2 regions of the Hathewaya histolytica genome follow, and region 2 is predicted to be linked to the other one. Evidence: riboswitches for the same ligand, from Rfam matches in the RefSeq annotation. Region 2 holds a riboswitch; the other holds the start of a gene.
The links. Region 2 has a riboswitch for FMN ahead of FGL08_RS10730 (ECF transporter S component). Riboswitches for the same ligand answer to the same signal wherever they lie in the genome.

Region 1 (15,265 bases), 370 kb from region 2:
TAAAAAACTATATGATCATGCATGGGTAAACATAAAATCAAGTAATTAAAGAAAAATAATGAAAGGCTCTTTTATTAGCCTTTCATTATTTTTATATAAATACACTTAAAAGCATTTTATATAATTAGATCTTAAAGGATAGTTAGAATTTAGAGATTAGACTATAAGAGTTAGTGCCTAAGGGGAAATATGGTGAGAATAATAAGTTCTTAGAAGTATACACTAAAAAGAGATAAGTTATTATAGAAGTTTATATCTAAAAATATGAATTTTTCTTAATTAAAAAAGCTATATAAAAAATAAAAGAAGAAAAGGAGATACAATGAAAGAAGAAAAGTTAACAACAGAAACAGGATTTAACTTTGAAAATAGTTATGCTCGCCTTCCAAAAATGTTTTTTACTAGACAGAGCCCAAGCCATGTACCCTCACCCAAATTGGTTGCAATAAATTATTCTTTAATAAAATCCTTAGGGCTAAGTGATAAGGCATTACAAAGCAATGATGGAGTAGATATACTTGCAGGAAATAAGATACCAGAAGAGGCCAAACCTCTTGCTCAAGCATATGCAGGACATCAATTCGGTCATTTTACCATGTTAGGTGATGGAAGAGCAATGCTCATGGGGGAGCATATGACTCCAAAAGGTGAAGTATTTGATATTCAGCTTAAAGGTTCAGGTAGAACTGCATATTCAAGAGGAGGCGATGGGAAAGCAGCCCTAGGTCCAATGTTAAGAGAATACATTATAAGTGAGGCAATGAATGCATTAGGTATTCCTACTACTCGTAGTTTAGCTGTGGTTACAACAGGTGAGCAAATAATCCGGGAAACTGAGCTACCTGGTGCAATACTGACTCGTGTAGCCTCAAGCCATATACGTGTTGGTACATTTCAATACGCTTCACAATGGGGTACAGTTGAAGAGCTTAAGGCATTGGCTGATTATACTTTACAAAAACATTTTGAAGGAACAGAGCATAAAGAGAATCCCCATCTTTTCTTGCTTCAGGAGGTAATCAAGAAACAAGCTGAGCTTATTGCAAAATGGCAATTAGTCGGTTTTATTCATGGAGTAATGAATACTGATAATATGGCAATTAGTGGAGAAACAATTGACTATGGTCCTTGTGCATTTATGGATGTGTATGACACTGCAACTGTATTTAGTTCTATTGATATTCATGGTAGGTATGCTTATGGTAATCAACCTAATATTGCCGCATGGAATCTTGCAAGGTTTGCTGAAACACTATTACCCTTGTTGCATGATAATAAGGATGAAGCTATCAAGCTAGCACAGAATGAGATTTCAGGTTTTACTAAGTTGTATAAGTATAATTGGCTTTCTGGAATGAGAGCAAAACTTGGAATATTTAATGAAGAGCTTACAGATGAATACCTAATTGAAGGACTTCTAAGTACCATGCAGAAGTATGGAGCAGATTATACCAATACCTTCCGTGCGTTAACTCTTGACAATATAGAGTATATGGCGCTATTTGGTACGAAGGAGTTTAATCAGTGGTATGAATTATGGCAGGATAGACTAACAAGACAAGAAGAATCAAAAGATGATGTAAAGAGGCTTATGAAAAGTAGTAATCCAGCAGTAATCCCACGTAATCATAGGGTAGAAGAAGCATTAGATGCTGCAGTAAAACAAGGAGATTATGGTGTAATGGATAGGCTTTTAGATGTTCTTTCAAAACCATATTCTTACTCTGAGGAACAGGAATATTACTCTACACTACCTAAACCATCAACTTGTCCGTACAGAACTTATTGTGGAACTTAACTTCAATTTTTAAAATTTAATAAGTCTTATAAAGTTAAGATATAGAATTAAGAATAAAAGTATAAGCTTATGAAGCGAATAAAATAGATAAACTATTTGTAGAATTTTATATAAAGATTTATCAATTAAAATGGTACACATCTCCTTAAAAATGAATATCATGATACTGGAAAGGAGATGGTTTTAAAAATGACTTTAGAAGGAAATGATGATTACAGAGATATGCAATCGTTACATGATAAATGTAAAAGTTGCATGCATTATCACACTATTTTAACTATGAAGGATGGAAGTACAGTTGATGGGATTATTGTAAAAGTAGACACGGATCACATTATTGTATTAGTTGGTGAGGATGTGATGGAGCGAGAGGATGAAAATAAATATGATCGCCAACGTCAATATGGAAATCCTCGTCGTGGTAGAAGAAGATTTAGACGATTTAGGCATAGAAGATTTCCATTTGCTACTTTAGCTGCATTATCCTTATTACCTTACCCTTACTTTGCTCCACCATATCCTTTTTATCCTTACTTCCCTTTTTAGAAAGGAGTACTTAATAAATTATAGAAGTTTTTATTTAATTAGTATATAGGGAATAATACTGCATATAAGTTGTAATTTTAATATAATTTTCATTATTCTGGATTTAATATATTGACAACTGGTTAAATAAGTAATAATATAAAGTCATAAAATTCAATAAATCTTCAGGGCAGGGTGAAATTCCCTACCGGCGGTAAAGCCCGCGAGCCATATAGGTATGATTCGGTTAGATTCCGAAGCCGACAGTATAGTCTGGATGAAAGAAGATAAATATAAAATGTAGTAATTTTAAATATAATTATATTATATTTAGTTTATTGTGCTCTGAAATAGTTTATATTTCAGAGCTTTTTAATTTATATTACTAATTATTATATATAATTTATACTTATTAAAAATCTACATTAGCTATGGTTTACTTAAAGAAAGTAACTTCCTATAGGATATCTTTATGCTCTGAGTTTATATAACTCAGGGCTTTTTTCATATAATCTGAAGAGTTATTGAGTAATTATTTTGGGGGTGTGTGTATGGATGAGTATTATATGAAAATAGCTTTAGATCTAGCTAATAAGGGAAGAGGTAAAGTAAACCCTAACCCTATGGTAGGTGCAATAATTGTAAAAGACAATAGAATAATTGCCAGTGGTTATCATAAGGAATACGGAAAGGCTCATGCAGAAGTAGATGCAATAAATAATGCTATTGATGATGTAACAGGAGCTACTATGTATGTTAATTTAGAGCCATGTTTTCATTATGGTAAAACAGGACCATGCGTAGATAAAATTATAGAGAAGAAAATTAGTAGGGTTGTAATAGGTATGGTCGATCCTAATCCAATGGTTTCGGGAAAGGGAATTACAAAACTTAAAGAAGCTGGAATAGAAGTCGTTGTTGGGGTTTTGGAGAAAGAGAGCATAAAACTTAATGAAGTATTTATTAAGTATATAACTCATAAAAAACCCTTTGTTATATTAAAAACTGCTACGTCTTTAGATAGTAAAATAGCTACTATTTCAGGAGAATCAAAGTGGATTACTGGAGAGGAGTCAAGAATAGATGTCCATAAGTTAAGAGGTGAAGTTTCCGGGATTATGGTAGGTATAGATACAATTATAAAAGATAATCCTCAGTTAACATGCAGGGTGAAAGATACCATAAACCCTATAAGAATAATTGTGGATAGTCATCTTAGAATACCAATGGAATCAAAAGTATTACAAGGTATCAATAAAGCTAAAACAATTATTGCAACTACAGAAAAAGCTGATAAATGTAAATTATCTACTTTAACAAACTTAGGTGTGAAAGTACTAATCGTTAAATCAAAGTATGAAAGGGTAGATTTACAGGATTTAATGATTAAATTAGGTGAGTTAAGGATTGATAGTATCCTTTTAGAAGGAGGATCTACATTAAACTTTTCAGCTTTAGATGAATGTATAGTAGATAAGATACAAATTTATATTGCACCTAAGATAATCGGAGGAGAAAAAGCTAAAACCTCTATAGGGGGTAGAGGTATAACCTTATTAAAGGATGCCTATAAAGTTAAAAACCTCACTTCAAGTTTTACCGGAGAAGATATATTACTTGAAGGCTATATTGAAGGAGGGAGAGTATAGGTGTTTACAGGGATAGTTGAAGAAATAGGAGTAGTTAAAGGAATAAAGAATAGTGAGAGGTCTTCAAGTTTATTAATAAAAGCTAAGACTGTCTTAGAAAAAACACGTTTAGGGGATAGTATTTGCACCAATGGTATATGTCTTACAGTAACAAACTTAAGTGAAGATACATTTACAGTAGATGTAATGCCAGAAACTTTAAGAAGAAGTTCTTTAGGTGAACTTAATATTGGAAGTAAGGTTAACTTAGAGAGGGCAATGATTCTTCAAAGTAGATTTGGGGGACATGTGGTTAGTGGACATATCGACGGAATTGGGAAGATTAGTTCATTTATGAGAGAAGATAATGCTATTTGGATTACCATTAAAACATCAATTAATATATTAAAGTATGTAGTTGAAAAGGGGAGTATTGCTATAGATGGAATAAGCTTAACAGTAGCATATGTTGATAAGGAATGTTTTAAAGTTTCTATAATTCCACATACTGCTGAAAAAACAACACTAATTACCAAGAATATAGGAGATACAGTTAATCTTGAATGTGATGTAATAGGAAAGTATGTGGAGAAATTATTAAAATTTGATTTGGATATAAGTAATGTAAATAAGAGTCCTATAAGTGAAGATTTTCTTAGGGATAATGGATTTATGTAATAAATAGGGGGAATAGATATGGAGTTTAATACAATTGAGGAAGCAATAAATGATATTAAGAAAGGAAAAATGGTTATTGTTATTGATGATCCAGATAGGGAAAATGAGGGTGACTTGTTAATGTCAGCAGAGAAGGTTACTGGTGAAGCTATAAACTTCATGGCGAGGTATGGTAGAGGTCTTATATGTATGCCTATGGAAGAAGGGATACTTAAGAAGTTAAATATTAATCCAATGGTAGAAGATAATACAGATAATCATGAAACAGCTTTTACAGTTTCTGTTGACCATATTGATACAACTACAGGCATTTCAGCTTTTGAAAGAGCATTAACAATACAGAAGTTGCTAGAAGATAGTAATGGCCAAAATTTTAGAAGGCCAGGTCATGTTTTCCCATTAATAGCTAGAGAAGGTGGGGTATTAAAGAGAGTTGGGCATACGGAAGCAGCAGTGGATTTAGCTAAGCTTGCAGGATTAAAACCTTCAGGTGTTATATGTGAAATCATGAATGAGGATGGAACTATGGCAAGGACTAAACAATTAATGAAATTTGCCAAGGCTCATAATCTGAAAATTGTTACTATAGCTGATTTAGTAAACTATAGAAAAAAGAGAGAAAAGCTTATTGAAAGAGTGGTTGAGACTAAAATGCCAACTAAATACGGTGACTTTAAGTTATATGGGTTTATTAATAAGTTGAATGGAGAACATCATGTGGCATTAGTGAAAGGGGATATAAAATCTGGAGATTCTATACTAACTAGAGTACATTCAGAGTGTTTAACGGGAGACGTGTTAGGATCTAAAAGATGTGACTGCGGGGCACAATATGATGCAGCAATGAAGAAAATATCTAAAGAAGGTTGTGGGATTTTATTATATATGAGGCAAGAAGGAAGAGGAATAGGTCTTATCAATAAATTAAAGGCTTATGAATTACAAGATCAAGGTCTTGATACTGTAGAGGCAAATCTTAAATTAGGATTTCCTGCAGATATGAGGGACTATTACATAGCTGCGCAAATGCTTAAGGACTTAGGAGCTAAAAAGGTTAGACTTATGACGAATAACCCTAGAAAAATTAATGATTTAAATGGCTATGGTATAGAAGTGGTTGAGAGGGTATCTATTCAAATAAATCATAATGAGAACAATGAGTTTTATTTAAAGACTAAAAAAGAAAAATTAAATCATATGTTATCTTATTAAATTAATACAATATGGGGGAGTAAAAAATGAAAATATTTGAAGGAAATTTAATAGCGGAAGATATTAAAGTTGGTATTGTAGTTGGGAGATTTAATGAGTTTATTTCTTCAAAGTTACTAGGTGGAGCATTAGATGGATTAAAAAGGCATGGTGTTAGTAGCAATAACATAGAGATTGCATGGGTACCAGGAGCTTTTGAAATTCCATTAGTGGCTAAGAAAATGGTAAAGGAGGATAGGTATGATGCAGTTATATGTTTAGGTGCAGTTATTAAAGGTTCAACTCCACATTTTGATTATGTTTGTGCTGAGGCATCTAAGGGGATTGCAGCTATTTCATTAGCATCTGAAAAACCAGTAGTATTCGGAGTTTTAACCACAGATACAATTGAGCAAGCTATAGAAAGGGCTGGAACTAAGGCTGGAAATAAGGGGTATGATGCAGCAGTAACGGCTATAGAGATGGTAAATTTATTGAAGCAATTATAGTAAAAGACAATAGTTAACTATTAAAAAATTAATTATTATAATTTAAATTAGGGATTTATATTTATTAGAATTAAAAGCTAAAAGATACAGGAAAATTGTATATTAAGTAAATAATAAAAGTCTACTTAAATTTATAAAAATATTAAGTAGACTTTTGTTGTTATATAATTATTTTATTTTTGACCAATCAGAATCTGTATATTTATCATATTTAGTATCTGTACACTTAGGTAATTTTGCACCCATATCATCTCTTGAATGATCGAAAGAAATAGCTGAATCTGATTTATTAAAATAAGTATATCTTAATACGTTTCCTGCACCTACAGGATCATCAAATGTGCTATCTACATTATAGTATTTTCCATCAATTTTAACTATGTTCCAAGCATGTGGGCCACCGTTACCTAAACCAGTAACCATAAATGATTCTATTCCTACTTTGTTAAGTAATAAATTCATAGCCTTTGCATAGCCTTCACAAACAGCAGTTCCTAATATTAATGGTCCATAAGCAGAGTGATCATTAGGGTCATATATATTATTTTTAAAATTAGCATAGTTATATACTGTATTATTAACAATATAATCATGAATAGCTTTCTCTTTTTGTAATTCACTCATACCTTTTTTTATTATTGTATTAATTATAGTATCTACCTTTATAGTTACTTCTTCATTTTGAGATTGAAGTTTAGCTTTAGGTAGTGAATAGTTAGGTTTTAATGTAAGTTTATTGCCTATTCTTTCCCAACCCCAACTATTAAATCCATAGTTGAAATTATTACTGTTAAAGATTATTGATTTAACGATATCATTAAGTTTATCCCAATCATTAGGAGAGTAATCTTTTCCTAGGGTAATAGTTAATCTATCTGGATAAGAAGTCAAATTAGATTCTATCCTAGTTACTAAATCTTTTTCGGAGTTAACAGGAGAATTATTTTGATTTGTTTCACTAGGTTTAGTTTCAGTAGTTGGCTTGTCTTCATTCTTTTTATCAGGTTTAGTTTCAGTAGTCGGCTTGTCTTCATTCTTTTTATCAGGTTTAGTTTCAGTAGTTGGTTTGTCTTCGTTCTTTTTATCGGGTTTAGTTTCAGTAGTCGGTTTGTCTTCATTCTTTTTATCAGGTTTAGTTTCAGTAGTTGGTTTGTCTTCATTCTTTTTATCAGGTTTAGTTTCAGTAGTTGGTTTGTCTTCGTTCTTTTTATCAGGTTTAGTTTCAGTAGTTGGTTTGTCTTCGTTCTTTTTATCGGGTTTAATTTCAGTAGTCGGCTTGTTTTCGTTCTTTTTATCAGGTTTAACTTCTGTAGTTGGCTTTGTTTCATGTTTTTTATCGGGTTTATTTTGGGTATCTGGTTTTTTATCTTTTACTTTATCAGTTTTAGTCACAGTACTTGAATTGTCTTTTTTTGTTTTATTAGTTTTAGTTTTAATATCTAGCTTAGCCATACTAGTTTTATTATCTTTAATTACAACACCTGAATTTTCTTTGTGAGATTTACTAGTAGGCTTAGTTTGAGCCTTTGCTTTTGATTTAGAACCAACTTGAGCGATTAAAGTAGTTTTACTATTTTGTCTTTTTGTAGATTTTATGTTCTTGTCAGATTTAGATTGAATATTTTTATCAGAGTTATCAATATTTTTAGAGTTATCTTTATTATCTGATGTGGAAGGAGCTTTGGCAGTTTCGTTTTGCTTAGTAGAATCAGTAGAATTATCAGTTTTACTTTTTTCTTCAGGATTATTTGATTTTTTGCTAGCGTTATCATTAAACATATCATCGCTATATTGGGATTGTTCTTGAGTGGTAGTTGCCTTTTTAGAAACATTTTCAGGTTTATCTTTAACTGTACATGATGTAAAAGTTAAAGCAACAATTAAGTTTAATATTAATATTGATACTTTAGTTTTTCTCACTTTAAGTCCCCCTATATTTGAGAATAAATAAATTTGTTGGTAAATAGTACATAAAATAGTTTGAATGACTTCTATCTAACCTCCTTTATTTTAAAGATTATACTTGAACATTTTTAATATAATAGTAGATGGAATAAATAAGGTATTTTAAATTATATTATGTAGTTGTTAGCAAAACATGAATAAATTATGTATAATTAATGAACAAGGCTAATTAATTTGAAAAAAACTTAATTTTTAGAATAAAATATAAGTGAATTAAAAATAAATATGTGGTAAAAGGATGATAATGATAATAATTCTCTTTTAATTAATTAAAAAAAGTAGTATAATAAAATCATAGAATAAGTTTAAGGGGGTATTATAAAATGGATAGATCATTAAATGTTATTGATAAAAATTATAAACTTCTTATTAATGGTGAATGGGTAGATGGAACAGAAGGTAAAAGAATGATCAGCTATAACCCTAGTAATGGTGAAGAATTAGCAGAATTTATTGACGCTTCCCATTCTGATGTGGATGCAGCTGTTAGTGCAGCTTCAGAAGCCTTTAAAACTTGGAAAAATGTAAGTGTGCAAGAACGTAGCAATTTGTTACTTAAAATTGCTGATTTAATAGACGAAAATAAAGAACATTTAGCTATGGTTGAAACATTAGACAATGGAAAACCATTTAGAGAAACATCAAACGTGGACGTACCTTTAAGTTCAGATCATTTCCGCTATTTTGCTGGAGTTATCCGTTCAGAAGAAGGAACTTCTAAGATGCTTGATGAAAATACATTGTCAATTACATTAAAAGAGCCAATAGGAGTTGTGGGGCAAGTTATACCTTGGAATTTCCCACTATTGATGGCGGCGTGGAAATTAGCTCCAGCTCTTGCAGCAGGAAATACAGTTGTTATTCATCCTTCATCTTCTACTTCTCTTAGCTTGTTAGAACTTGGAAAGTTAATAAATCAAGTCCTACCTGCTGGAGTTGTAAACATTATAACAGGTAAAGGCTCAAAATCTGGAGATTATATGTTAAAACATGAAGGTTTTAGTAAGCTAGCATTTACTGGTTCTACAGAAATTGGATATGAAGTTGCAAAAGCAGCAGCAGATAAATTAATTCCAGCAACTTTAGAACTTGGTGGTAAATCTGCAAACATAGTTTTCAATGATGCTCCATGGGATAGAGCTATAGAGGGTGCACAAATTGGAATTTTATTTAACCAAGGACAAGTATGTTGTGCCGGATCAAGACTTTTCGTACAAGAGGGTATTTATGATAAATTTGTTACAGCGTTAAAAGAATCATTTGAAAAGGTTAAAGTTGGACTTCCTTGGGAAGAGGGTGTTCAAATGGGAGCACAAATCAACGAGAGACAACTTCAAAAGATACTTGAATTTGTTGAAATTGGTAAAGCAGAAGGAGCTAGATTGGTATCTGGTGGTAAGAGATTAGAGGTAGATTCTTTAAATAAAGGTGCCTTCTTAGCACCAACAATTTTAGCAGATGCTAATAATAACATGCGTGTTGCCCAGGAAGAGATTTTTGGACCTGTAGTAACTATAATTAAATTTAAAGATGAAGAAGAAGTTATTAAATTAGCTAATGATTCAGAATATGGTCTTGGTGGAGCTGTATGGTCAACTAATATTAACACTGCACTTCGTGTGGCTTCTAAAATAGAAACTGGACGTATGTGGATTAATACTTACAATCAATTACCTGCTGGAGCACCTTTCGGAGGATATAAGAAGTCTGGTATTGGTCGTGAAACTTATAAGAGTGTATTAGATGCTTATACACAAACAAAGAATATTTTCATTAGTATAAAAGATCAAACTGAAGGATTATACTAGAAATTTATGTTGTATACACTATAATAATGAACAAGAATATTAAGGTTAAATTATTGTTATAGGAACACTAAATATATATATAAAGTCAAAAACTCATAACTATTTATTTCTATAGTTATGAGTTTTTCTTTTAATATTGTACTTAAATATAAATTGTTTTCAACTATTCTTTTATAAGAATTTTTTCTATTTCTGCTATATACATTGTATGATGATCTTTTGTAGGATACCATTTTTCATCTAATTCACTTGTGATAAAGCATTCAGGCTTAAAATTTTGTGCATATAGTTTCTTACATATAATTGTAAGATTTGCTTCTTCAAAGTAAGGTGCATCATTTGAATGTGTAATTGTTAAATTACATTTAGAGATTTTATCTTCATCCCTACCAGATACAGTTCCAAGGTATTTTAGCTTATCTTTAAAGCTATCATCAAAGAATGTTAGAGAAAATCTATCAGCATTATCTACAAATTCTTTAGTGTAACGTTGAGGTCTTATGACGATATAAGTAACATTTTTTCCCCACATAACACCGAAGCCACCCCATGCTGCAGTCATGGTATTTATTTTATTATCTTTTTCTGCTGTTATTAGCATCCAATCCTTACCTATAAGTTGAAATGGACTTTTATTTAATTCTTCAGGTTTGATTTCTATAAATTTCTTCATAATATAATCCCCCTTAGTAATATAGATTGTTTTGTAAAGCACGCATGTATATATTATTATATAAATAATAACAAAAAGATAGTATAGATAATTATATAGGGGGAGAGTTGTATGTGGAAAAGGAGCTTGTTGTCTATTTAGAACCAGTTGATAAGTATAAGATGTCATATCTATAGTATTATAATATTTAATAGGGTATAATAAAGAAATATATATAAGAATCATATAATTAAATTACTATGTTAATTTTATTTTGAGAGGTTAAACATGACACAAAAATCAATTGAACAACAGTTTTGGAAATACGTAATCCCTTCAATGTTAACAATGCTATTAGCAGGTTTCTATGCAATTGTAGACGGTTTTTTTGTAGGACGTGCTACTGGTGATATAGGTCTTGCAGCTATAAATATTGCTTGGCCTATTGCTGCTGTAATACTTGCAGTGGGTACAGGAATAGGTATAGGTGGTTCGGTAATTATGTCTACATTAAATGGTAAGGGAGATATTGAGGGTTCAAATAAAGCACGTGGGAATACTATTTTTATGTTGATTGTTTCAACTATTGTACTAACATTAGGTTTTTCTATAACATATACTAATATCCTAAAATTTTTCGGTGCGGAAGGTAAGATTTATACAGCTGCTACAGAATATATCGGCGTAATTGCTTTTGCTTCAGGATTACAGTTGTTTGGGACAGGTTTGGCACCATTAATTCGTAATAGTGGAAAATCTATAATTGCTATGAGCATTATGATTAGTGGACTTATAGCAAATATTATTCTCGATGCATTATTTATTATGGTGCTTGGATTAGGGATATACGGAGCTGCAATTGCTACAGTAACTGCCCAAGGATTAGTAGCAGTGGCTAGTTTAATAGTAATTTTTTGTGATAAGAAAAATAAGTTTAAGGTTTGTGAACTTAAGCCTGATTGGATATTAATCCGTAAGATGCTTAAAATTGGAATGGCACCTTTTGGATTATCACTTTCACCATCAGTAATAATTATTTTTGCTAATTGGCAATGTATTAATTATGGTGGTGAGGTAGCTGTTGCTGCATATTCTGTTATATCCTATGTAGTTGCATCTATACAATCTCTTCTTCAGGGAGTTGGAGATGGAATACAACCACTTATAAGCTTTTGTAATGGTTCAAGACAATATAATAGCATGAATAAAATATTAAAAAAGGCAATTTCAACAGTGATTATTATTAGTGTTATAATATTTATAGCTATAATACCTGCACGAAATGTTTTGCCTAGTATATTTGGAAGTTCTAAGGAGACCGCAATTGTGATTAAAGATGCACTATTTTTATCTAGCTTTGCTTTTCCACTTATCGGGATAGTTAGATTATCCGCTGCTTATTTTTATGCAGTGGGTAGTACGCGTTTTTCATCATTGTTAGTATACTCTGATGCACTTATCATTACTCCATTTCTATTGATATTACTTCCGAGGATTTTAGGCCTTAGGGGAATCTGGTTATCATTAGTGGTAGCTCAGGGGATCTTGATGATTTTAGTTGGGTTTATGTTTAATAAGCATTATAAGAGTTTAAAAGAGGAAATGTGTATAGATAACGAAGGAAATAAGTCTGCGTAACTTTTATAAATATATTTTTTATCGATAAGTTATATAAGATAATTAAATATATGTTGTATATAGGTTTACTAAGAAAAAGACAAAGCATCAAGATGAGGCTTTGTCTTTTCAGTATTCATATGTTTAATAAATCGTTGAATTTCTTTATTTGGATTTTCATTATTAGTACCATGGGTCTTTTTCCAATCACTCCATTTTACATCAAAAGAATCACTATTTTCTTTGCAGTATTCATAGAAACTTTTTAAAAATCTACCTCTTTCATTATTGGTGAAAGAGTCAAGTTTATCTTTCTTGAAGTTTGCTAACATGACTTGCCTTTTAATTATATCATCAGCAGTAACTTCTTTAGAATTTTTCATCATATCATACATAGCCATAAATGTAGTTGTTCTTCCGATACCTTCTTTACAGTGGAAGTGTAGCCAAATATCCTTGGGCTGTTTTTTTACCCATTGAACAAAGTAATCAACCATTTCATCAGTAGGAATTTTACCATCTGTAACAGGTACACGTAAATATGATAGTGATTTAGAGTTAACGAGTTGATTCTCACTTTGAACACTTTCTACTATAACCTTCATATCAGGATGGTTATAGAATGTGATAGGTTCACCTAATTTAATACTAGCGAGTTTAGCCGCTTCATCGGATAATACTTCTTTCATTGTTAAGCCTTGATTAGCATTATTCTTTGCACCTTTCCAACTAACGGGAATACCATTAATAAATCCATGGGATTCTTGCCTCAAGTCTACAATTGTTATAGGTTTTGAATTACCTATAGAATTTATTATAAGAGGAAGATTAAATGCAGAAAATTGCTGGCTACCAGAAATATTTAATGTATTTAAACCTTTAAGATTTAAGTTATTATTATCGACATCCGTTAAATCAGAAGTTTTACGAAAACGCTTTGGAAGAGTTTTAGTGTTTAAGGAATCTGTAACAAGGTTAACATCTTCATTATTTCTAGTTGTACTAATAGTTTGTTTTGCTTCAACTATGGATATAGTAGAGAAAAATGTAGCTAATAATATTAATAAAATAGAGAAACGTATGTTAAATTTTTTATACAATGTATTCACCTCTATATAGTCATTATTTATGTGGTAAATTATTATTGCTAAAGCTTATTCTATTTATTAATATATATATTTTAACGTATTCTTATACAAGTTGTTAATTAGCAAACATATAAGACATTTCACTAAATAAGAATTTATGGTATGAAAGGTATGATATTATAAAATTCTAATATAATTTTGAGTATATTTTTTTTAGTAATTTATAAAAAAATAAAGCATATACTTAAGGTGGAAGGAGTATCCTATTATTAAGAACTATAGGATAACTTTACACCTTACTTTTATATGCTTAAGATTTAGAAGTGATTAATTGATATTTTCATCTAATAAATTATCTGCTTCATCCTCTGTTAAGTTTTTTACTAGGATAATTTCATCTACTAAGAACTTTCTAGCATTTGTTAACATTTGCTTTTCAGTGGAATTAAGGGATTTCTCTTTGCTTAGACATGTTAAATCATAAACTACTTCTAAGTTTTCTTTTAAGGAGCCAGATTTAATTTTATCCATGTTGGATTGATATCTTTGCTTAGATGAAATGTTGTCGTTTGAGCTGAAGTCTGTAGTATTTAAATCTAATAGTATTTTATCTAGTGTAGATTCATTAGTAACTAAACGTAAATTAGAGTCGATTATTCTGTCCATGGGAATCATTAGTTGCATATTATTTGTTAACATTTTTATAATATAATATTTTTTCTTTTCTCCTGAAAAGTCCTTTTCTTCTATACCTTGAATTACTCCTGCACCTTGCATTGGATAAATAATTTTATCGCCAATTTCAAACAAATAACTCACCTCCATATATGTAACTATATTAAGTATAACATATATGAAGGTTTTTATCAAATTTATAATTTTAACATGGAATATATATGCATGTCAATATTTTATTTCAATTATTTTATTTTTAAATAAATTAATAATGATTTATGATTGATTTTTTAATTTTATGAAGTATGAATTGGGTTATTTAACATATTAAAAATATAAACCTTCTCAAGTTTATCAGAGAAGGTTTATATTACGTCCAATTCTCAGCCCATTTTTGAATTTCATCCATAGCCTTTTGAAGATTTTTTCCTTTTTCAGTTAGTTCATATTCAATACGCACAGGCATTTCAGCATATACTCTGCGGATTATAATTCCTTGTTCCTCTAATTCTTTAAATCTTTCTGTAAGCATACGAGCACTTAAATTAGGAATCATTTCTTGAATATCAGAAAACCTTTTAGCTCCATTTAGTAAGGAACGTATAATCAATCCAGTCCATCTTTTTCCTAATAGTGTAAAAGCGGCTTCAAATTTAGGGCATAAATGACAGTTATCCATTCATATCATCTCCTATAATTATCTTATCATATTTACTTGACAAAAGTAAGTATCTTATTATATTATAGTTACATAAAGTAAGTTAATATAAATAAATAATTATATTAAGTTATGTAATTATTTATTTAGAAGTTTTAACTTAGTATATTTTTAATATAAACAGTGAAAAGTATGTTTAATTTAAAAAATATATTTAAAAGGAGAATATAAAATGGCAAAATTATTATATATAAATTCGAACCCTAAACCTGAAGAGAAATCTTATAGTTTAACAGTAGGTAATGCTTTTATAGATGCATACAAAGAAGTTAATCCTGAAGATGAAGTAATAACTTTAGATTTATATAAAATGGACATTCCTTTAATTGATGAGGACACTTTTAGTGCATGGTATAAATTTGAAGAAGGTCTTTCTTTTGAGGAATTAACTTCAAAAGAGCAAAAAAATATAA
Region 2 (15,265 bases):
AAAGGATTCTCTGAAAAGATTAATATATCCTTCTATAGAAAGAGAAATAAGAAGTGAACTAACAGAAAAGGCAGAAGAAGGTGCAATAAATGTATTTAAAGCCAACCTAAAATCTCTTTTAATGCAAGCACCTATAAAAGGTAAAGTGGTTTTAGGATATGATCCAGGGTTTAGAACTGGGTGTAAAATTGCAGTATTAGATGATACAGGGAAGGTATTAGGTATAGAAACAGTATATGCAACGCTTCCTAACAATGATAAGGAAAAGGCTATTGAGATATTAATAGGACTTATAGTAAAACACAATGTAGACGTTATTTCCTTAGGTAATGGTACTGCATGTAGAGAATCAGAAGAAATTATAGGTGAAGTTATAAAAAGAGTAAAACAAAATCATAATAAAGATGTTTATTATGTAATAGTTTCAGAATCTGGGGCTTCTGTATATTCGGCTTCAGAACTTGCTAGTAAGGAGTACCCAGATATTAATGTATCAATAAGGGGAGCCATTTCAATAGGGAGACGACTTCAAGATCCGTTAGCTGAGTTAGTTAAAATAGATCCTAAATCTTTAGGGGTAGGGCAATATCAACATGATGTTGGACAGAAAAAATTAGAAGAATCTCTAAAGGGTGTAGTTGAAGACTCAGTAAATAATGTGGGTGTAGATTTAAATATGGCAACACCATCACTATTATCTTATATTTCAGGGATAAATAGTACTATTGCAAAAAATATAGTTGCTTATAGAGAAGAAAATGGTAAGTTTAAAAATAGAAAAGAACTTAAAAAAGTTAAGAGATTAGGAGATAAAGCATTTGAACAATGTGCTGGTTTTCTTAGGGTTATGGAAAGTCCAGAGCCATTAGACAATACTAGTGTACATCCAGAATCATACGAAGGTGCTAAAAAACTTTTAGATATACTTAATTATTCAAAAGAAGAACTAGAAAAAGGCGGACTTATAGATATAGAAGAGAGAGCAACTAAATATGGTATTGATAGTTTAGGTGAAGAAATAGGAATAGGTGTACCGACGTTAAAAGATATAATAAAAGAATTAAAGAAACCAGGTAGAGACCCAAGAGAAGAATTACCTAAACCTATATTTAAGACAGGAATTTTAGAGCTTAGTCAACTAAAATCTGGGATGGAACTTATGGGAACCATTAGAAATGTAGCTGATTTTGGTGCATTTGTAGATATAGGAGTGCATCAAGATGGATTGGTTCATATAAGTCAGCTTGCAGATAAATTTATTAAACATCCTTTAGATGTAGTTAAGGTAGGAGATATAGTTAAGGTAAGAGTTATAGATGTAGATGAAAAAAGAGGTAGAATTTCTCTTAGCATGAAGTAAGTAAAAGGTTGATAAGTTTAAAATTAAATAGTATAATAAATTTAGAAAATAAAAAAATAAGTTACTCTTCAGGGCGGGGCGTAATTCCCCACCGGCGGTAAAGCCCGCGAGCTATTTATAGCATGATTCGGTGAAATTCCGAGGCCGACAGTTAAAGTCTGGATGAAAGAAGAGAGGTATAAGTATGTGTATTTGCCCTGAATTTTTTCAGGGCTTTTTTGTTATGCCTCACCCTGAAAGATAAAAAAATATCTTTTATTGGGGGAATAAAAATGGAAAGATCAAACCAAAAACTAGAATTAAGTGTGTTAATTAAAGTTTCTATGCTTGCTGTAATATCTTTATTATTAATGCAAATAGAACTTTCATTATCATTCTTATTTCCTGAGTTTTTAAAAATTGATTTAAGTGACATACCAGCTTTATTTGGAGGATTTGCACTAGGACCAATTGCGGGAGTTTTAATTTTGTTACTTAAAAACTTGTTACATGGTATATTAATGACTAAAACTGCTTTCATAGGGGAAGTTGCAAACTTTTCTGTAGGTGTATTTTTAATATATATATCAAGCCATATATATATTAAAAATAGGAGTAAAAAGGGCGCTATTCTAGGATTATTAACTGGGACAATCGTTATGGCATTAGTGGCAGGAATTATGAATTACTATATATTTATGCCTGCATATGCTAATCTTTATGGAGTATCTGTTGATTCCTTTGTAAAAATGGCTAGTAAGGTAAATGGAAATGTAAATAGTTTTAAAAGTCTAATATATTGGTCTATAATTCCATTTAATCTACTAAAGGGTTTTATAGTATCTTTAGTTTCTATGGGGTTATATAAAAGTTTAGCACCAGTAATTTTAAATAATAAGCATAAGAATAAATTGAATATTGATAATAAATAAGTAGTCTAACTAAGAATACAAAAATCAGTAGCTAATAATAACAAAGTTTAAAAATTAGCTACTGATTTTTATTAGAATATATAAATTAGATTGTATACTGATTTAAATTATATCACTCCACATAATAATAGCATTTTCTATGGGGCTAGTATAAAAACTTTTCCTAATACCACAGTTTTTAAAACCTTCTCTAAGATAAAGTCTTTGTGCATTTAGATTAGATTCTCTTACCTCTAGGGTCATATGCAAAACACTATGTTGTATACAAATTTTTTTTAATTCTTTTATTAAGGAGCTTCCTATTCCCATTTTTCTATATTTAGGGTGAACAGCTACATTAGTTATATGAGCCTCATCAGTAATTATCCACATTCCTGCAAATGCAATAACACTTTTTCCACATTTACATACTATATAGTGTGCAAGATTGTTATTTAATTCGTCATTAAATGATTCTATACTCCAAGGAACTTTTAAACTTAAGGTATTTACCAAATATGTATCTTCTATATCACAAAGTTCCATATTCTTAAATACAAATTTACAGGAATTCATAAAGTCTATACACCTTCTTTATGTTTTTCTTCGTATTCTCTTTCGGCTTGAGACTTCTTCAAATAAATAGGAGATAAGGCGAATATATTTTCTGCAGTACCTTCATTTAAAGAATTTAATCCAAGCTCCCCAAGGGAAGAGGCTTTAACTAGATTTAAATGTGTTGGAGCAAAATTTAAATTCGCACCAGAGAGATTATCTATTAAGTGTTGCTTTAATTTATATGTTCCATCACCAATAAAAGTTACCTTACAGTTGTATTCTTTAACTTTTTCTATAAGTTCATCTATATGAATAGCCATATAATCGCATAGTCGTATTAATTTATTGTTTTCAAATTTATATATAGAAGTATATACTGTATTTCTTAAGGCATCCATTATAGGACATATTATTCCATCAGAAAAGGCTAAATTATAGGCTAAAGCATCTAAAGAAGATACACTAGTTAAAGGTTTGTTAAGTCCTTGACTTAATCCTTTTATAGTAGCCATTCCTATTCTTAAGCCTGTAAAGGAACCAGGGCCTTTGGATATAACAAAGCCATCAATATCAGTAATATATGTTTCTGTATTTTTAAGTAGGGAATCTATTATAGGCATAATAATTACAGAGTGTTGTTTTTTATAATTAAAAGTTATCTCACCTAAAAGTTTATTATCTTCTAGCAAAGCACAACTTGCACTTTCACTAGAAGAGTCTAGGCTTAGTATTTTCATTATTGTAGCTCCTTTACATAATCATATTTTTTATTTATATATTTAAAAATTATTTCCCTAGTATTAGGAGACTCTTCTGGAATTTTATTTATGTATATATAGAGCGCATCTTCCTTAGGAATCAAATCTTCAATATAATTGGCCCATTCAATAATAGAAACTGAGTCCGAAAATATATATTCGTCAAAGCCAATGGCTTCTATTTCATCAGGATCATTAACTCTATATACATCAAAATGATTAAGTTTAAGTCTTCCAAGATATTCATTAACTATAGTAAATGTAGGGCTTGTAATATGGTCTTCAATTTCAAGTCCTTTAGCAATTCCTTTGCTCATATGGGTTTTACCGGTTCCTAAATCACCTATAAGACAGATAATATCTCCACTACCACAAAGTTTTCCTAATTTAACTCCAAGATTATAAGTTTCTTCTACAGAATTAACTAATAAATTCATACTCTCACCTCTATAATATTCTATCCTAATATAATAAAAAAGTTAAGGGAGATAATGAGAATATTAAATAAAAAAACTAATAATATTATTAATCATATAGGAATATATATAATAGAAGCCTAAAGCATAATTTAAAGAATACTTTAAAAATTCAGAAAAATATTGTATAATATAAAGAAATTTAACTAAATTTGTTTTTAGTTTTAAAAAATAAAAAACCTAGTTAATATTAAATAAGGTATAACTTTATAAAGGTTTAATAAGGGAGGGTCATAAATGTTTGTAAATAATTTAATGCTACCTAAGGAAAAATTGATTACAGTTTCGCCAAAGGAGACTGTGAAAAAGGCTTTAGAACTTATAGAAGAGCATAAATTTTTATCTATTCCTGTATCAGAGGGGAACAAATTTTATGGTACTATTTCAAAAGAAAGAATTTATACATTTTACTTCGAAAAGAATTTAGATAAAAAAAGTCTCCTAGAAGAATTTTTAGTTGAAAATGTATTAAGAGAAGATGTACCAAGAATTAATCCCATGGCTCAAATTGAAGAAGCATCACATTTTTTAGCTACTAAAAATACAGCATTTGTAGCAGTTATAAATGCCTCTAATCAATTCGAAGGCATAATAACTCATAATGCAGTTTTTAAACAGTTTACTGAATTATTTGGCCTTAATAGAGGTAAGCGAATATCTGTTATAGCTCATGACATTCCCGGACAAATCTCAAAGCTTTCTAAAATAATCACAGAAAATAATGCAAGAATTATAAGTTTTGTAGTTGTAGACCCTAAAAGTTTAACTGAGGTTAAGGAAATAGTAATTAGAGTAAATGCAGATAATTTTGATGATATATTAAGAAAAATTAGAGATGCAGGTTTTAAGGTACAATAATAAATTTATCTAAAGCATATTTTTAGTTTTTATTAATATTTTATATTTTCTTGATTAAATAATAATATATTAAATGTAGAAATTGAAAAAAATATGTTGATTTTACCAAACAACCATGATATAATTTATCATGTGTTTAGGGGTATAGCTCAATTGGTAGAGTAGCGGTCTCCAAAACCGTTGGTTGCGGGTTCAAGTCCTGCTGCCCCTGCCAGTTAATATTTAAAAAATTGATACAGCATTTGAATGACTAAGCCAGTTTTATACTGCTTAGTCATTTTTAATTTTATCATAAATAAATAATTGATTTAAGACTGTTTATAAGTCTATAATATATTAGGAAAGTTAGTGGCTTATAAATATTTTATGATCTTCTGAGGTGATTCAAAGATGGATTATGATGTAGTGATTATAGGAGGTGGCGCTGCAGGTCTTGCAGCTGCTATAGGAGCAAAAAAACAAGGTGCAGATAAGGTACTTATATTAGAGAAAGAAAACTATCTAGGAGGTATACTGAACCAATGTATACATAATGGGTTTGGGAAATACCTTTTTAATAAAGAAGTTACAGGGCCAGAATACGCTTCTATATTTATAGAAGAAGTAAAAAAACTAGGTATAGAATATAAAACTAAAACTATGGTTTTAGAAATTGATAAGAATAAGAAAATATTAGCGGTTAATGGAAAAGAAGGAGTTATAGAAATACAATGTAAAGCTCTTGTCTTAGCTATGGGTTGTAGGGAAAAGACTAGAGGAGTAGCTAAGGTTTCAGGAAGTGCTTTTGCTGGAGTATTTACAGCTGGAATGGTTCAACGTTTAATAAACTTAGAAGGAGTAATGCCAGGGAAAGAAGTAGTAATACTAGGTTCGGGAGATTTAGGGCTTATTATGGCAAAGAGACTAACTTTAGAAGGTGCGAAAGTTAAAGCTGTAATAGAAAATTTATCTTACTGTGGTGGACTAGAGGAAAATTATTATACATGTCTAAAAAATTTCAATATCCCTCTAAAACTTAAATATACCATTACAGATATAAATGGCAAAGAGAGAGTGAATGGAGTAACAATAGCAAGAGTTGATGATAATAAAAGAGTAATAAAAGGAACAGAAGAATTTATCTGTTGTGATACTGTAGTGCTTTCAGTAGGATTAGTGCCTGATGGAGAATTGTTTAAAAATATGGGTTTAAGGATAAATAGAATAACAGGTGGTACGGAAGTAGATGAAAGCATGCAAAGTAATATAGAAGGTGTTTTTTCTGCTGGGAATATAGTACATCTACATGACTATGTAGATGATGTTACTAGAGAAGGTTTTTTGGCAGGAAAAAGTGCTACAAAATATGTATTAGAGAAACTAGATAATAAGAAGAGTTTTAAAGTTTCCGAGGGGAGAGGAATCTCATATATACTACCTAAAATTGTTCACATAGGAAATATAGATGAGAATGTTGAATTTAAGTTTCGTTCATCTAAAGAATATGAGAATGTGAAAATTAGGTTTAGCTTTGGAGATAATTTTATAGAAATTCATAAGAAGAAAGTCATACCAAGCAAGATGGAAGTAATTACTTTAAGCAAAGAAGAACTACTAAAAAATTATAGGGAAGATAAAGTTTTAGTAGAAATATGTGAAAAGTAAAAGAGGTGTTTATGGAACTTAAGGATAAAATAAAGAAGTTTTGTAATTCTTTAGGATTAAATAACATTGGTTTTATTGAATGTAAAAGATTTGATGACCTAGAAAAGTTCTTAAAATATAAAAAAGAAAAAGGAATACTTAATGAATTTGAAGAAGAGGATATAGAGAAAAGGATAGATCCTAAACTTCTTATGAAAGAAGGAAAAACTATAATATCAATAGCATTTCCATATTTCTATGAAGATGTAAAAAAGGATTTAATTTATTTTTCCAAATACACATTAGGGATGGATTATCACATAATAGTAAAAGAATATCTTAATAAAATAGGAGAATATATAGTAGAACTAGGTGGTAATTATAAATGTTTTGTAGATAATAATCCACTACCAGAGAGGTATATTGCAATGAAATCTGGTGTAGGGTTTATCGGTAAGAATAATTGTTTAATTACAGAAGAGTACGGTTCATATATTTTCCTTGGAGAGATAATTACAGATCTATATATAGAAGAGGATAAACCAATTAAAAATAAATGTGGTGAATGTAATAAGTGTACTAAAGCTTGTCCTACAAAGGCTATATTAAATTGGGATACGAAAAACAATGCAAGTGGAATAAATAATAATTCTAATGTATGTTTATCGTATATAAATCAGAAAAAACAGTTAGAGGATGTATGGATAAAAAAAATAGGGGGAAGGATTTGGGGCTGTGACACTTGTCAAGATGTTTGTCCTTTCAATCAAAATATAAAAAAAAGTAATTTAGAAGCTTTTAAACCCATAGAATATATGAAGAAGCCAAACTTAGAAGAGCTTAGTACTCTAGATAAAAGAACTTTCAACGAAAAATATAAAAGCATAGCATGTTCATGGAGAGGAAAAAATATTCTTACAAGAAATACTTTTATAGCTTTAAAGAATATTAAAAAGGAAATTCCTCATATTGATAAATTTAACTCTCCATATGTTGAAGAATATTATAATAAAATAAAAAACTTAAAGTAAAATAAGATAAATATTTTGAAAGGAATGGGAACGTATGATATCTCCTACAATGGCCAAACTAATTTCTATATTACCAGAAGGGATTGTTCATTTTCTTGCAAGAAAAGTTGTAGATAAAAATATTAATAAGTATGCAAATATAAAAATAAATGGATTAGAGAATTTAAAAGGTATTAAGACACCTACAATATTTATATGTAATCACTTAAGCAACTCTGATGGACTTATTTTAGGTAAAGTACTTAAAGACTTTGATCCTACCTTTGTTGCAGGAATAAAGTTATCTAACGATCCAACTACTAATTTAGCAATAGGTATACATAAGACAACTACAATTAAACCTAATACTGCTGATAAAGAGGGACTTAAAAATATAATGAATCTTATAAAAGAGGGAGAAAATATTATTATATTCCCAGAAGGAACTAGAAGTAGAACAGGTAAAATGATACAAGCTAAAAAAGGTATACTTCTTATCAGTAAGCTTACAAAAGCACCTATAGTTCCAATAGGATTATATGGAACGGAAAAATTATTACCTATTAATAAAGAGGGAGATATGAGTAGTGAAAAGTTTAACTATGCTGACGTAAATATTAGCATAGGAAAACAATTTTTTATGCCTAAAAAAGAAAGTGATGAAGATAAAAAAGTATATGAAGAGAGAGCTATAAATGAAATTATGTATAGCATAGCAGAGCTAATCCCTGAAGAATACAGAGGAGTTTATTCAAAATAATATTTCTGAAATAAATAGTTGAATTACAACTATTTATTTTTATTATTTATAATAATTTAAATTTTTGTTAAAATAAATTAAAGTGTGTCAAAATTAAAACAAATCATTGAAAAAGTAACAATAATAGAGTATGATAAATATGCAAATGCAATTTTTATTGCAAAAGTTTTACTTTACTTAATAATATATAAATAAAGACAAATAAATTATTTGCTTTAAACAAAAGCAAAGTTATATTGTGGAGGTGTTTTAATGTCTAGCAAAATTTTAGAAAAATTTTTAAAGGAAAATTTAGAGGACTTAAAACAAAAAGGATTATATAATGTTATAAATCCTTTACAGAGTGCAAACGGACCAATGATTACAATTGATGAGAAGGAATTTGTAAATCTTTCATCTAATAACTATTTAGGACTAGCTACTCATCCAAGAATGGTTGAAGCTAATATAGAAGCTACTAAAAAGTATGGTGTTGGTGCAGGGGCAGTTAGAACAATTAATGGAACATTACAGGTGCACGTTGAACTTGAACAAAAACTTGCAGAATTTAAACACACAGAATCAGCTATAGCATTCCAATCAGGATTTAACTGTAACATGGCAGCAATACAAGCTGTAATGGACAAAAATGATGCTATATTATCTGATGAATTAAACCATGCTTCTATTATTGATGGATGTAAATTATCAAGAGCTAAAATTATAAGATTTAACCATTCAGATATGAATGATTTAAGAGAAAAAGCTAAAGAAGCAAAAGAATCAGGTTTATATAACAAGATAATGGTTATAACTGATGGAGTTTTTTCAATGGATGGAGATATAGCAAAACTTCCTGAGATTGTAGAAATAGCAGAAGAATTTGATTTAATAACATATGTAGATGATGCTCATGGTTCAGGAGTATTAGGAAAAGGTGCTGGAACAGTTAAGCATTTTGGACTTTCTGATAAAATAGACTTCCAAATAGGTACATTATCTAAGGCAATAGGGGTTGTTGGCGGATATGTAGCAGGTAAGAAGGATCTTATAGATTGGTTAAAAGTTAGAGGTAGACCATTCCTATTCTCAACTTCATTAACTCCAGGTGCAGCAGCATCTTGTATAGAAGCTATAAATATTTTAACCGAAAGTACTGAGCTTTGGGAAAAACTTTGGGAAAATGGCAACTATTTGAAGAAAGGCTTAAAAGAATTAGGCTTTAATATTGGAAATAGTGAAACACCAATTACTCCTTGTATAATCGGTGAGGAGACAAAGGCTCAGGAATTTAGTAAGAGACTGTATGAAGAAGGGGTTTATGCTAAGTCAATAGTATTCCCAACAGTTCCAAAGGGAACAGGAAGAGTTAGAAATATGCCAACAGCAGCTCATACTAAAGAAATGTTAGATAATGCTCTAAAAGCTTACGAAAAAGTAGGTAAAGAAATGGGGATTATAAAATAAACTATACATTTTGGAGGGGAATATAATGAAAAAAATATTAGTTACAGGCTCATTAGGGCAAATTGGAAGTGAACTTGTTGCAAAACTAAGAGATGTATATGGCACTAATAATGTAATAGCATCTGATATTAGAAAACCAGAAGGAAATCCAACAGTTGAGAGTGGTCCATTTGAGATTTTAGACGTACTAGATGCTCAAAAAATGAGTAGTATTGTTAAAGATAATAACGTAGATTCTATAATTCATTTAGCTGCATTATTATCTGCAGTTGCAGAAGCAAAACCTCAACTTGCTTGGAATATAAATATGGGTGGTTTAGTAAACGCACTAGAAGTTGCTAGAGAAGGAAAGTGCCAATTCTTTACTCCAAGTTCAATAGGTGCTTTCGGTCCATCAACTCCAAAAGTAAGTACTCCACAAGATACATTACAAAGACCTCAAACAATGTATGGTGTAACTAAAGTTTCGGGAGAATTATTATGTGATTACTATTTCAAAAAATTTGGAGTAGATACAAGAGGAGTTAGATTCCCAGGATTAATTTCATACGTTGCGCCTCCAGGGGGAGGAACTACAGATTATGCTGTAGATATTTATTATGAAGCATTAAAGAACAAAGCATATACAAGTTATATAGGAAAAGGAACTCATATGGACATGATGTACATGCCTGATGCATTAAATGCTATAGTTAATTTAATGGAAGCAGACCCTGCTAAATTAAAACATAGAAATGCATTTAATATAACGGCTATGAGTTTTGAACCAGAACAAATTGCAGCAGAAATAAGAAAACATATACCAGAATTTAAAATGGAATATGATGTAGATCCAGTAAGACAAGCTATAGCAGAAAGCTGGCCAGATTCAATTGACTGCACAGCAGCAAAAGAAGAATGGGGCTTCAAAACTGAATATGATCTAGCAAAAATGACTGCTGATATGTTAGAAAAATTAAAAGCAAAAGGAATTTAGGATTATAATAAAGAGAGCTTGAAGTTGCACTAGTGCGCTCGAGCTCTTTTGTTTAAAATTGAGTTTAATTACATAATACTAAATCTATAATAATTATATTGCCTTATGTTATAATTAAAATATAAAACGAAGATAAAGGTGGTAAAATGGATAAAAAAGAAATAGATATAGTATTAAAAATCTTAGAGGAAACCTATAAAGGGGCAAAATGTGGATTAGATTTTGATACTCCATATCAGCTATTGGTGTCCACAATTTTATCAGCACAATGTACAGATGAAAGAGTAAATAAAGTTTGTGGTGAACTTTATAAAGATTATGGAACACCTGATAAGATAGTTTCTCTAAGTGAAGAAGAATTAGGAGAGAAAATAAAATCTTGTGGTTTTTATAAAAATAAGAGTAAAAATATTTTAGGAGCTACAAGAATAATTATAAATAAGTACAAAGGTGAAATCCCAGAAACTATGGAGGAGTTAATAGAGCTTCCCGGTGTAGGAAGAAAAACTGCTAACGTAGTTCTTTCCAATGCCTTTGGTGTACCAGCTATAGCAGTAGATACCCATGTGTTTAGACTGTCTAATAGAATAGGTATAGGAAAGGGAGAAGATGTAGGTAGGGTAGAAAAAGAATTAATGAAGAACATACCGAAGGAAAAATGGAGTGATTCCCATCATTACTTAATTTGGCATGGAAGAAAAATATGCAAGGCTAGAAAACCAAATTGTGATGAATGTCCTTTAGTTCCACATTGTGATTATTATAGAAGTTTATAATATAAATTAATACAAATTTTATATAGAAAAATTAGGAGGCGTTTCGATTATGTCATATGGTGAACAAGCGTTAAAAGTACACAAAGAAAATAAGGGTAAACTTGAAGTAATAAGCAAAATTAAGGTTGATACAAGAGAAGATTTAGCAGTTGCATATACTCCAGGTGTTGCAGAACCTTGCCTTCAAATTGCAAAGGATAATGAAAAAATATTCGACTATACAATAAAAAGCCATACAGTAGCAATAGTTACTAATGGAAGTGCAGTTCTAGGCTTAGGGAATATAGGAGCAGGTGCGGGACTTCCAGTTATGGAGGGAAAAGCACTATTATTTAAAGAATTTGGTGATGTAGATGCATTCCCAATCTGTATAGACTCTCAAGACCCAGAAGAAATAATTAAAACTGTTAAACTAATAGAACCAGTATTTGGTGGAATTAACTTAGAAGATATAAAAGCGCCTGAATGTTTTTATATAGAAGAAACATTAAAGAAAGAATTAAACATACCAGTATTTCATGATGACCAACATGGTACAGCTATTGTTACTTTAGCTGGCTTATATAATGCATTAAAAATTACAGGAAAATCTATTGATGAGATTGGTGTAGTTATAAATGGTTCAGGAGCAGCTGGAATTGCTATTTGTAAACTTCTTATAAGTGCTGGTGCTAAAAACATCGTAATGTGTGATAGTAAAGGTGCAATAGTTAAAGGAGCTTCTAATTTAAATGCTTCAAAAGCTGAAATTGCTGAAATTACTAATAAAAATCTTGAAAAGGGTACTTTAGCTGATGTTGTTAAAGGAAAAGATGTGTTCATAGGAGTTTCAGGACCAGGAGTTTTAACAAAAGAAATGGTTAAGACTATGAATAAAGATTCTATAATATTTGCTATGGCAAATCCTACACCAGAAATAATGCCAGATGAAGCAAAAGAAGCAGGTGCAAGAGTTATAGCTACAGGTAGATCAGATTTCCCAAATCAAATAAATAATGTACTTGTATTCCCAGGAATATTCAAAGGTGCTTTAAAAGTAAGAGCAAAAGAAATAACTAATGATATGAAACTTGCAGCAGCTAAGGCAGTAGCTAACTTAGTTAAAGAAGAAGAGTTAAATGAAGAATTTATAATTCCATATGCTTTAGATAAAACAGTAGCAGATTCAGTAGCTAAGGAAGTTGAAAGAATAGCTATCGAAACTGGAATAGCTAGAATAAAATAATATAGATTACATGAAAGGGGTTAATGTAAATGTCAAACTTAGTTAAGAGATTTTTGCATTATGTGTCTTTTGATACTCAATCAGATCCAAACTCTAATACTGTACCATCAACATCAAAGCAGTTGATATTAGCAAAAGAAATTGGGAAAGAACTAGAAGGATTGGGGATGAAAAATGTATCTGTTGATGAAAATGGATACGTTATGGCAGAACTTCCAGCTAATTGTGATAAAGATATCCCAACTATAGGATTTATAGCTCATATGGATACAAGTCCTGAAATGCCTGGTTGTAATATTAAACCTCAGATAGTTGAAAATTATGATGGGGGAGATATAGTTTTAAATAAAGAAAAAAATATAGTATTAACAGTAAAGGATACACCTGATTTAAAAAAATATATCGGAAAATCTATAATAACAACTGATGGTACAACTCTACTTGGTGCTGACGATAAAGCAGGAATAGCTGAAATCGTAACTGCAATAGAATACTTAATAGAACATCCAGAAATAAAACATGGAAAAGTAGTAGTTGGCTTTACACCAGATGAGGAAGTTGGAAAAGGTGCAGACCATTTTGATGTTAAAAAATTTGGTGCAGATTTTGCCTATACTTTAGATGGAAGTGAAGTTGGAGAGTTCGTGTATGAAACTTTTAATGCAGCTGGAGCAAAAGTAACTATACATGGAAATAATGTTCATACAGGCTATGCAAAAGGAAAAATGGTAAATTCAATCTTCTTAGCACAAGAATTTATGTCTATGCTACCTGAAGCTGAAAGACCAGAGAAGACTTGTGGATATGAAGGATTCTATCATATAGATAGTATAGAAGGAAATGTAGAAGAAACTAAGTTAGAATACATTATAAGAGATTTTGATAGAGAAAAGTTTGAAAGCAAAAAAGAAACTATTAAAAAAGTTGGGGAAGATTTAAATAAAAAATATGGCGAAGGAATATTTGAAGTTGAAGTTTATGATCAATACTATAATATGAGAGAAAAACTAGAGCCAGAAAAACATATTATAGATACAGGTATACAAGCTGTTAAAGAAGTAGGTTTAGAGCCAATAGTACAACCAATAAGAGGTGGTACAGATGGAGCTAGATTATCATTTATGGGATTACCAACTCCAAATATATTTGCAGGTGGACAAAACTTCCACTCAAAATATGAGTTTGTGCCAGTATATTCAATGGAAAAAGCAACTGAGGTAATAGTTAAAATAATAGAAATATATGCAAATAGATAGTTAAAAAACAGGCTAATATTAGCCTGTTTTTTCTATTGCGCTTCTAATTTTAATTTTATTGATACTTCTTTTCCATCTCTATATACTTTTAAGTTTATGGTATCTCCTGCTTTACGTCCTTGTTTAGCTTTATCTAAGTCCTCCATGGAAGTTATCTTTTTTCCATCAGCAGAAATTATTATGTCCCCAGGATTTAAACCGGCTTTTTCACCAGGTCCATATTGGACAACTTCAGAAATATATGCACCAACTGGTATGTTATATTGTTTAGAATCTTCCTTAGTTACAGTTCTTCCTAAGATACCAACCATTACTTTAGGTGTCATTAAGTTTTGTATTTTAGGTTTAATTTGGTTAATTGGTATAGCGAAGCCTAAACCTTCAACACCTTTACCAACTCTTTTTTCAGTGTTTATACCTATTACCTGACCTTTAGAATTTACAAGAGGTCCACCACTGTTACCAGGATTTATAGCGGCATCAGTTTGTATTAGTTTTAAGTCTTTATTTCTTTCATCTATAGTCCTATTTACGGCACTTATAACACCAGTGGTTACAGAACCTAAAAGATCTCTACCTAAAGGATTACCTATTGCAACAGCTGGCTCTCCTACAATTAAAGAATCAGAATCACCAAAGTTTGCTACACCAGGCATATCAACTTTTTCAGTTATTTTAATTACAGCTACATCATAACTAGGATCTGAATTTATAAGTTTTGCTGGAACTTCTTTTCCATTATTAAATATTACTTTTATTGTTTTAGCACCTTGAATTACATGGTTATTAGTTAATATATAGCCCTCTTTATCAAAGATTATTCCAGAACCGAGGCCTTCTTGTTGTTGAACTTCAGCTCCCCAAGCTAAGGTCTTAGGAAAACCTTTTGTAGATACACCTACTACTGTAGGTCCTACGTTTTTAGCTATATCTGCAACACTCATTTGCTGTAAAGTGTTTACAGGAGTATTTTTACTATTTAATGTGTTGTTATTAGATGGAGATGAGCTTTTATTTATAATACTAGGATTATCTTTTAAATAGTTTATAGTGGCTATGGATGATACTACACCACCTAAAGTTGTGCAAAGGATACCTACCAAAATATAAATTAAAACTTTGCCAGATCTTCTTTTCTTTTTTATATTTTCATAATCATTATTCATAGTATTTTCATTTACCTCCTTAAAATCGTCTTTATTTACATTTATAGAAGTATTATTATCATTGTCATTGGAAAACATACCCATAGTTTTTATCCTCCTATGTAAATTATTATACTCTTAATCTTTA

Region 1: linked by a shared signal. The riboswitch ahead of ribD (bifunctional diaminohydroxyphosphoribosylaminopyrimidine deaminase/5-amino-6-(5-phosphoribosylamino)uracil reductase RibD) and the one ahead of FGL08_RS10730 (ECF transporter S component) in region 2 are both predicted to bind FMN.

Annotation. Positions count from the first base shown of each region.
Region 1 covers NZ_LR590481.1:2,590,018-2,605,282, reverse strand. The annotation lists gene FGL08_RS12570 (ABC transporter substrate-binding protein) at 1-49, shown strand, start outside; gene FGL08_RS12565 (protein adenylyltransferase SelO) at 323-1,798, shown strand; gene FGL08_RS12560 (hypothetical protein) at 1,988-2,344, shown strand; FMN riboswitch at 2,501-2,616, shown strand; gene ribD (bifunctional diaminohydroxyphosphoribosylaminopyrimidine deaminase/5-amino-6-(5-phosphoribosylamino)uracil reductase RibD) at 2,875-3,972, shown strand; gene FGL08_RS12550 (riboflavin synthase) at 3,973-4,629, shown strand; gene FGL08_RS12545 (bifunctional 3,4-dihydroxy-2-butanone-4-phosphate synthase/GTP cyclohydrolase II) at 4,648-5,841, shown strand; gene ribH (6,7-dimethyl-8-ribityllumazine synthase) at 5,868-6,329, shown strand; gene FGL08_RS12535 (transglutaminase domain-containing protein) at 6,498-8,249, opposite strand; gene FGL08_RS12530 (aldehyde dehydrogenase family protein) at 8,618-10,102, shown strand; gene FGL08_RS12525 (flavin reductase) at 10,266-10,775, opposite strand; gene FGL08_RS12520 (MATE family efflux transporter) at 11,043-12,392, shown strand; gene FGL08_RS12515 (fused DSP-PTPase phosphatase/NAD kinase-like protein) at 12,461-13,471, opposite strand; gene FGL08_RS12510 (CarD family transcriptional regulator) at 13,787-14,278, opposite strand; gene FGL08_RS12505 (winged helix-turn-helix transcriptional regulator) at 14,505-14,813, opposite strand; gene FGL08_RS12500 (FMN-dependent NADH-azoreductase) at 15,025-15,265, shown strand, end outside.
Region 2 covers NZ_LR590481.1:2,219,573-2,234,837, reverse strand. The annotation lists gene FGL08_RS10735 (Tex family protein) at 1-1,360, shown strand, start outside; FMN riboswitch at 1,421-1,538, shown strand; gene FGL08_RS10730 (ECF transporter S component) at 1,633-2,271, shown strand; gene rimI (ribosomal protein S18-alanine N-acetyltransferase) at 2,374-2,826, opposite strand; gene tsaB (tRNA (adenosine(37)-N6)-threonylcarbamoyltransferase complex dimerization subunit type 1 TsaB) at 2,832-3,545, opposite strand; gene tsaE (tRNA (adenosine(37)-N6)-threonylcarbamoyltransferase complex ATPase subunit type 1 TsaE) at 3,545-4,003, opposite strand; gene FGL08_RS10710 (CBS domain-containing protein) at 4,280-4,900, shown strand; tRNA gene FGL08_RS10705 (tRNA-Trp) at 5,039-5,114, shown strand; gene FGL08_RS10700 (NAD(P)/FAD-dependent oxidoreductase) at 5,291-6,544, shown strand; gene queG (tRNA epoxyqueuosine(34) reductase QueG) at 6,556-7,554, shown strand; gene FGL08_RS10690 (lysophospholipid acyltransferase family protein) at 7,589-8,293, shown strand; gene FGL08_RS10685 (glycine C-acetyltransferase) at 8,546-9,739, shown strand; gene FGL08_RS10680 (L-threonine 3-dehydrogenase) at 9,765-10,715, shown strand; gene nth (endonuclease III) at 10,862-11,491, shown strand; gene FGL08_RS10670 (NAD(P)-dependent malic enzyme) at 11,541-12,716, shown strand; gene pepT (peptidase T) at 12,746-13,972, shown strand; gene FGL08_RS10660 (S1C family serine protease) at 14,005-15,222, opposite strand.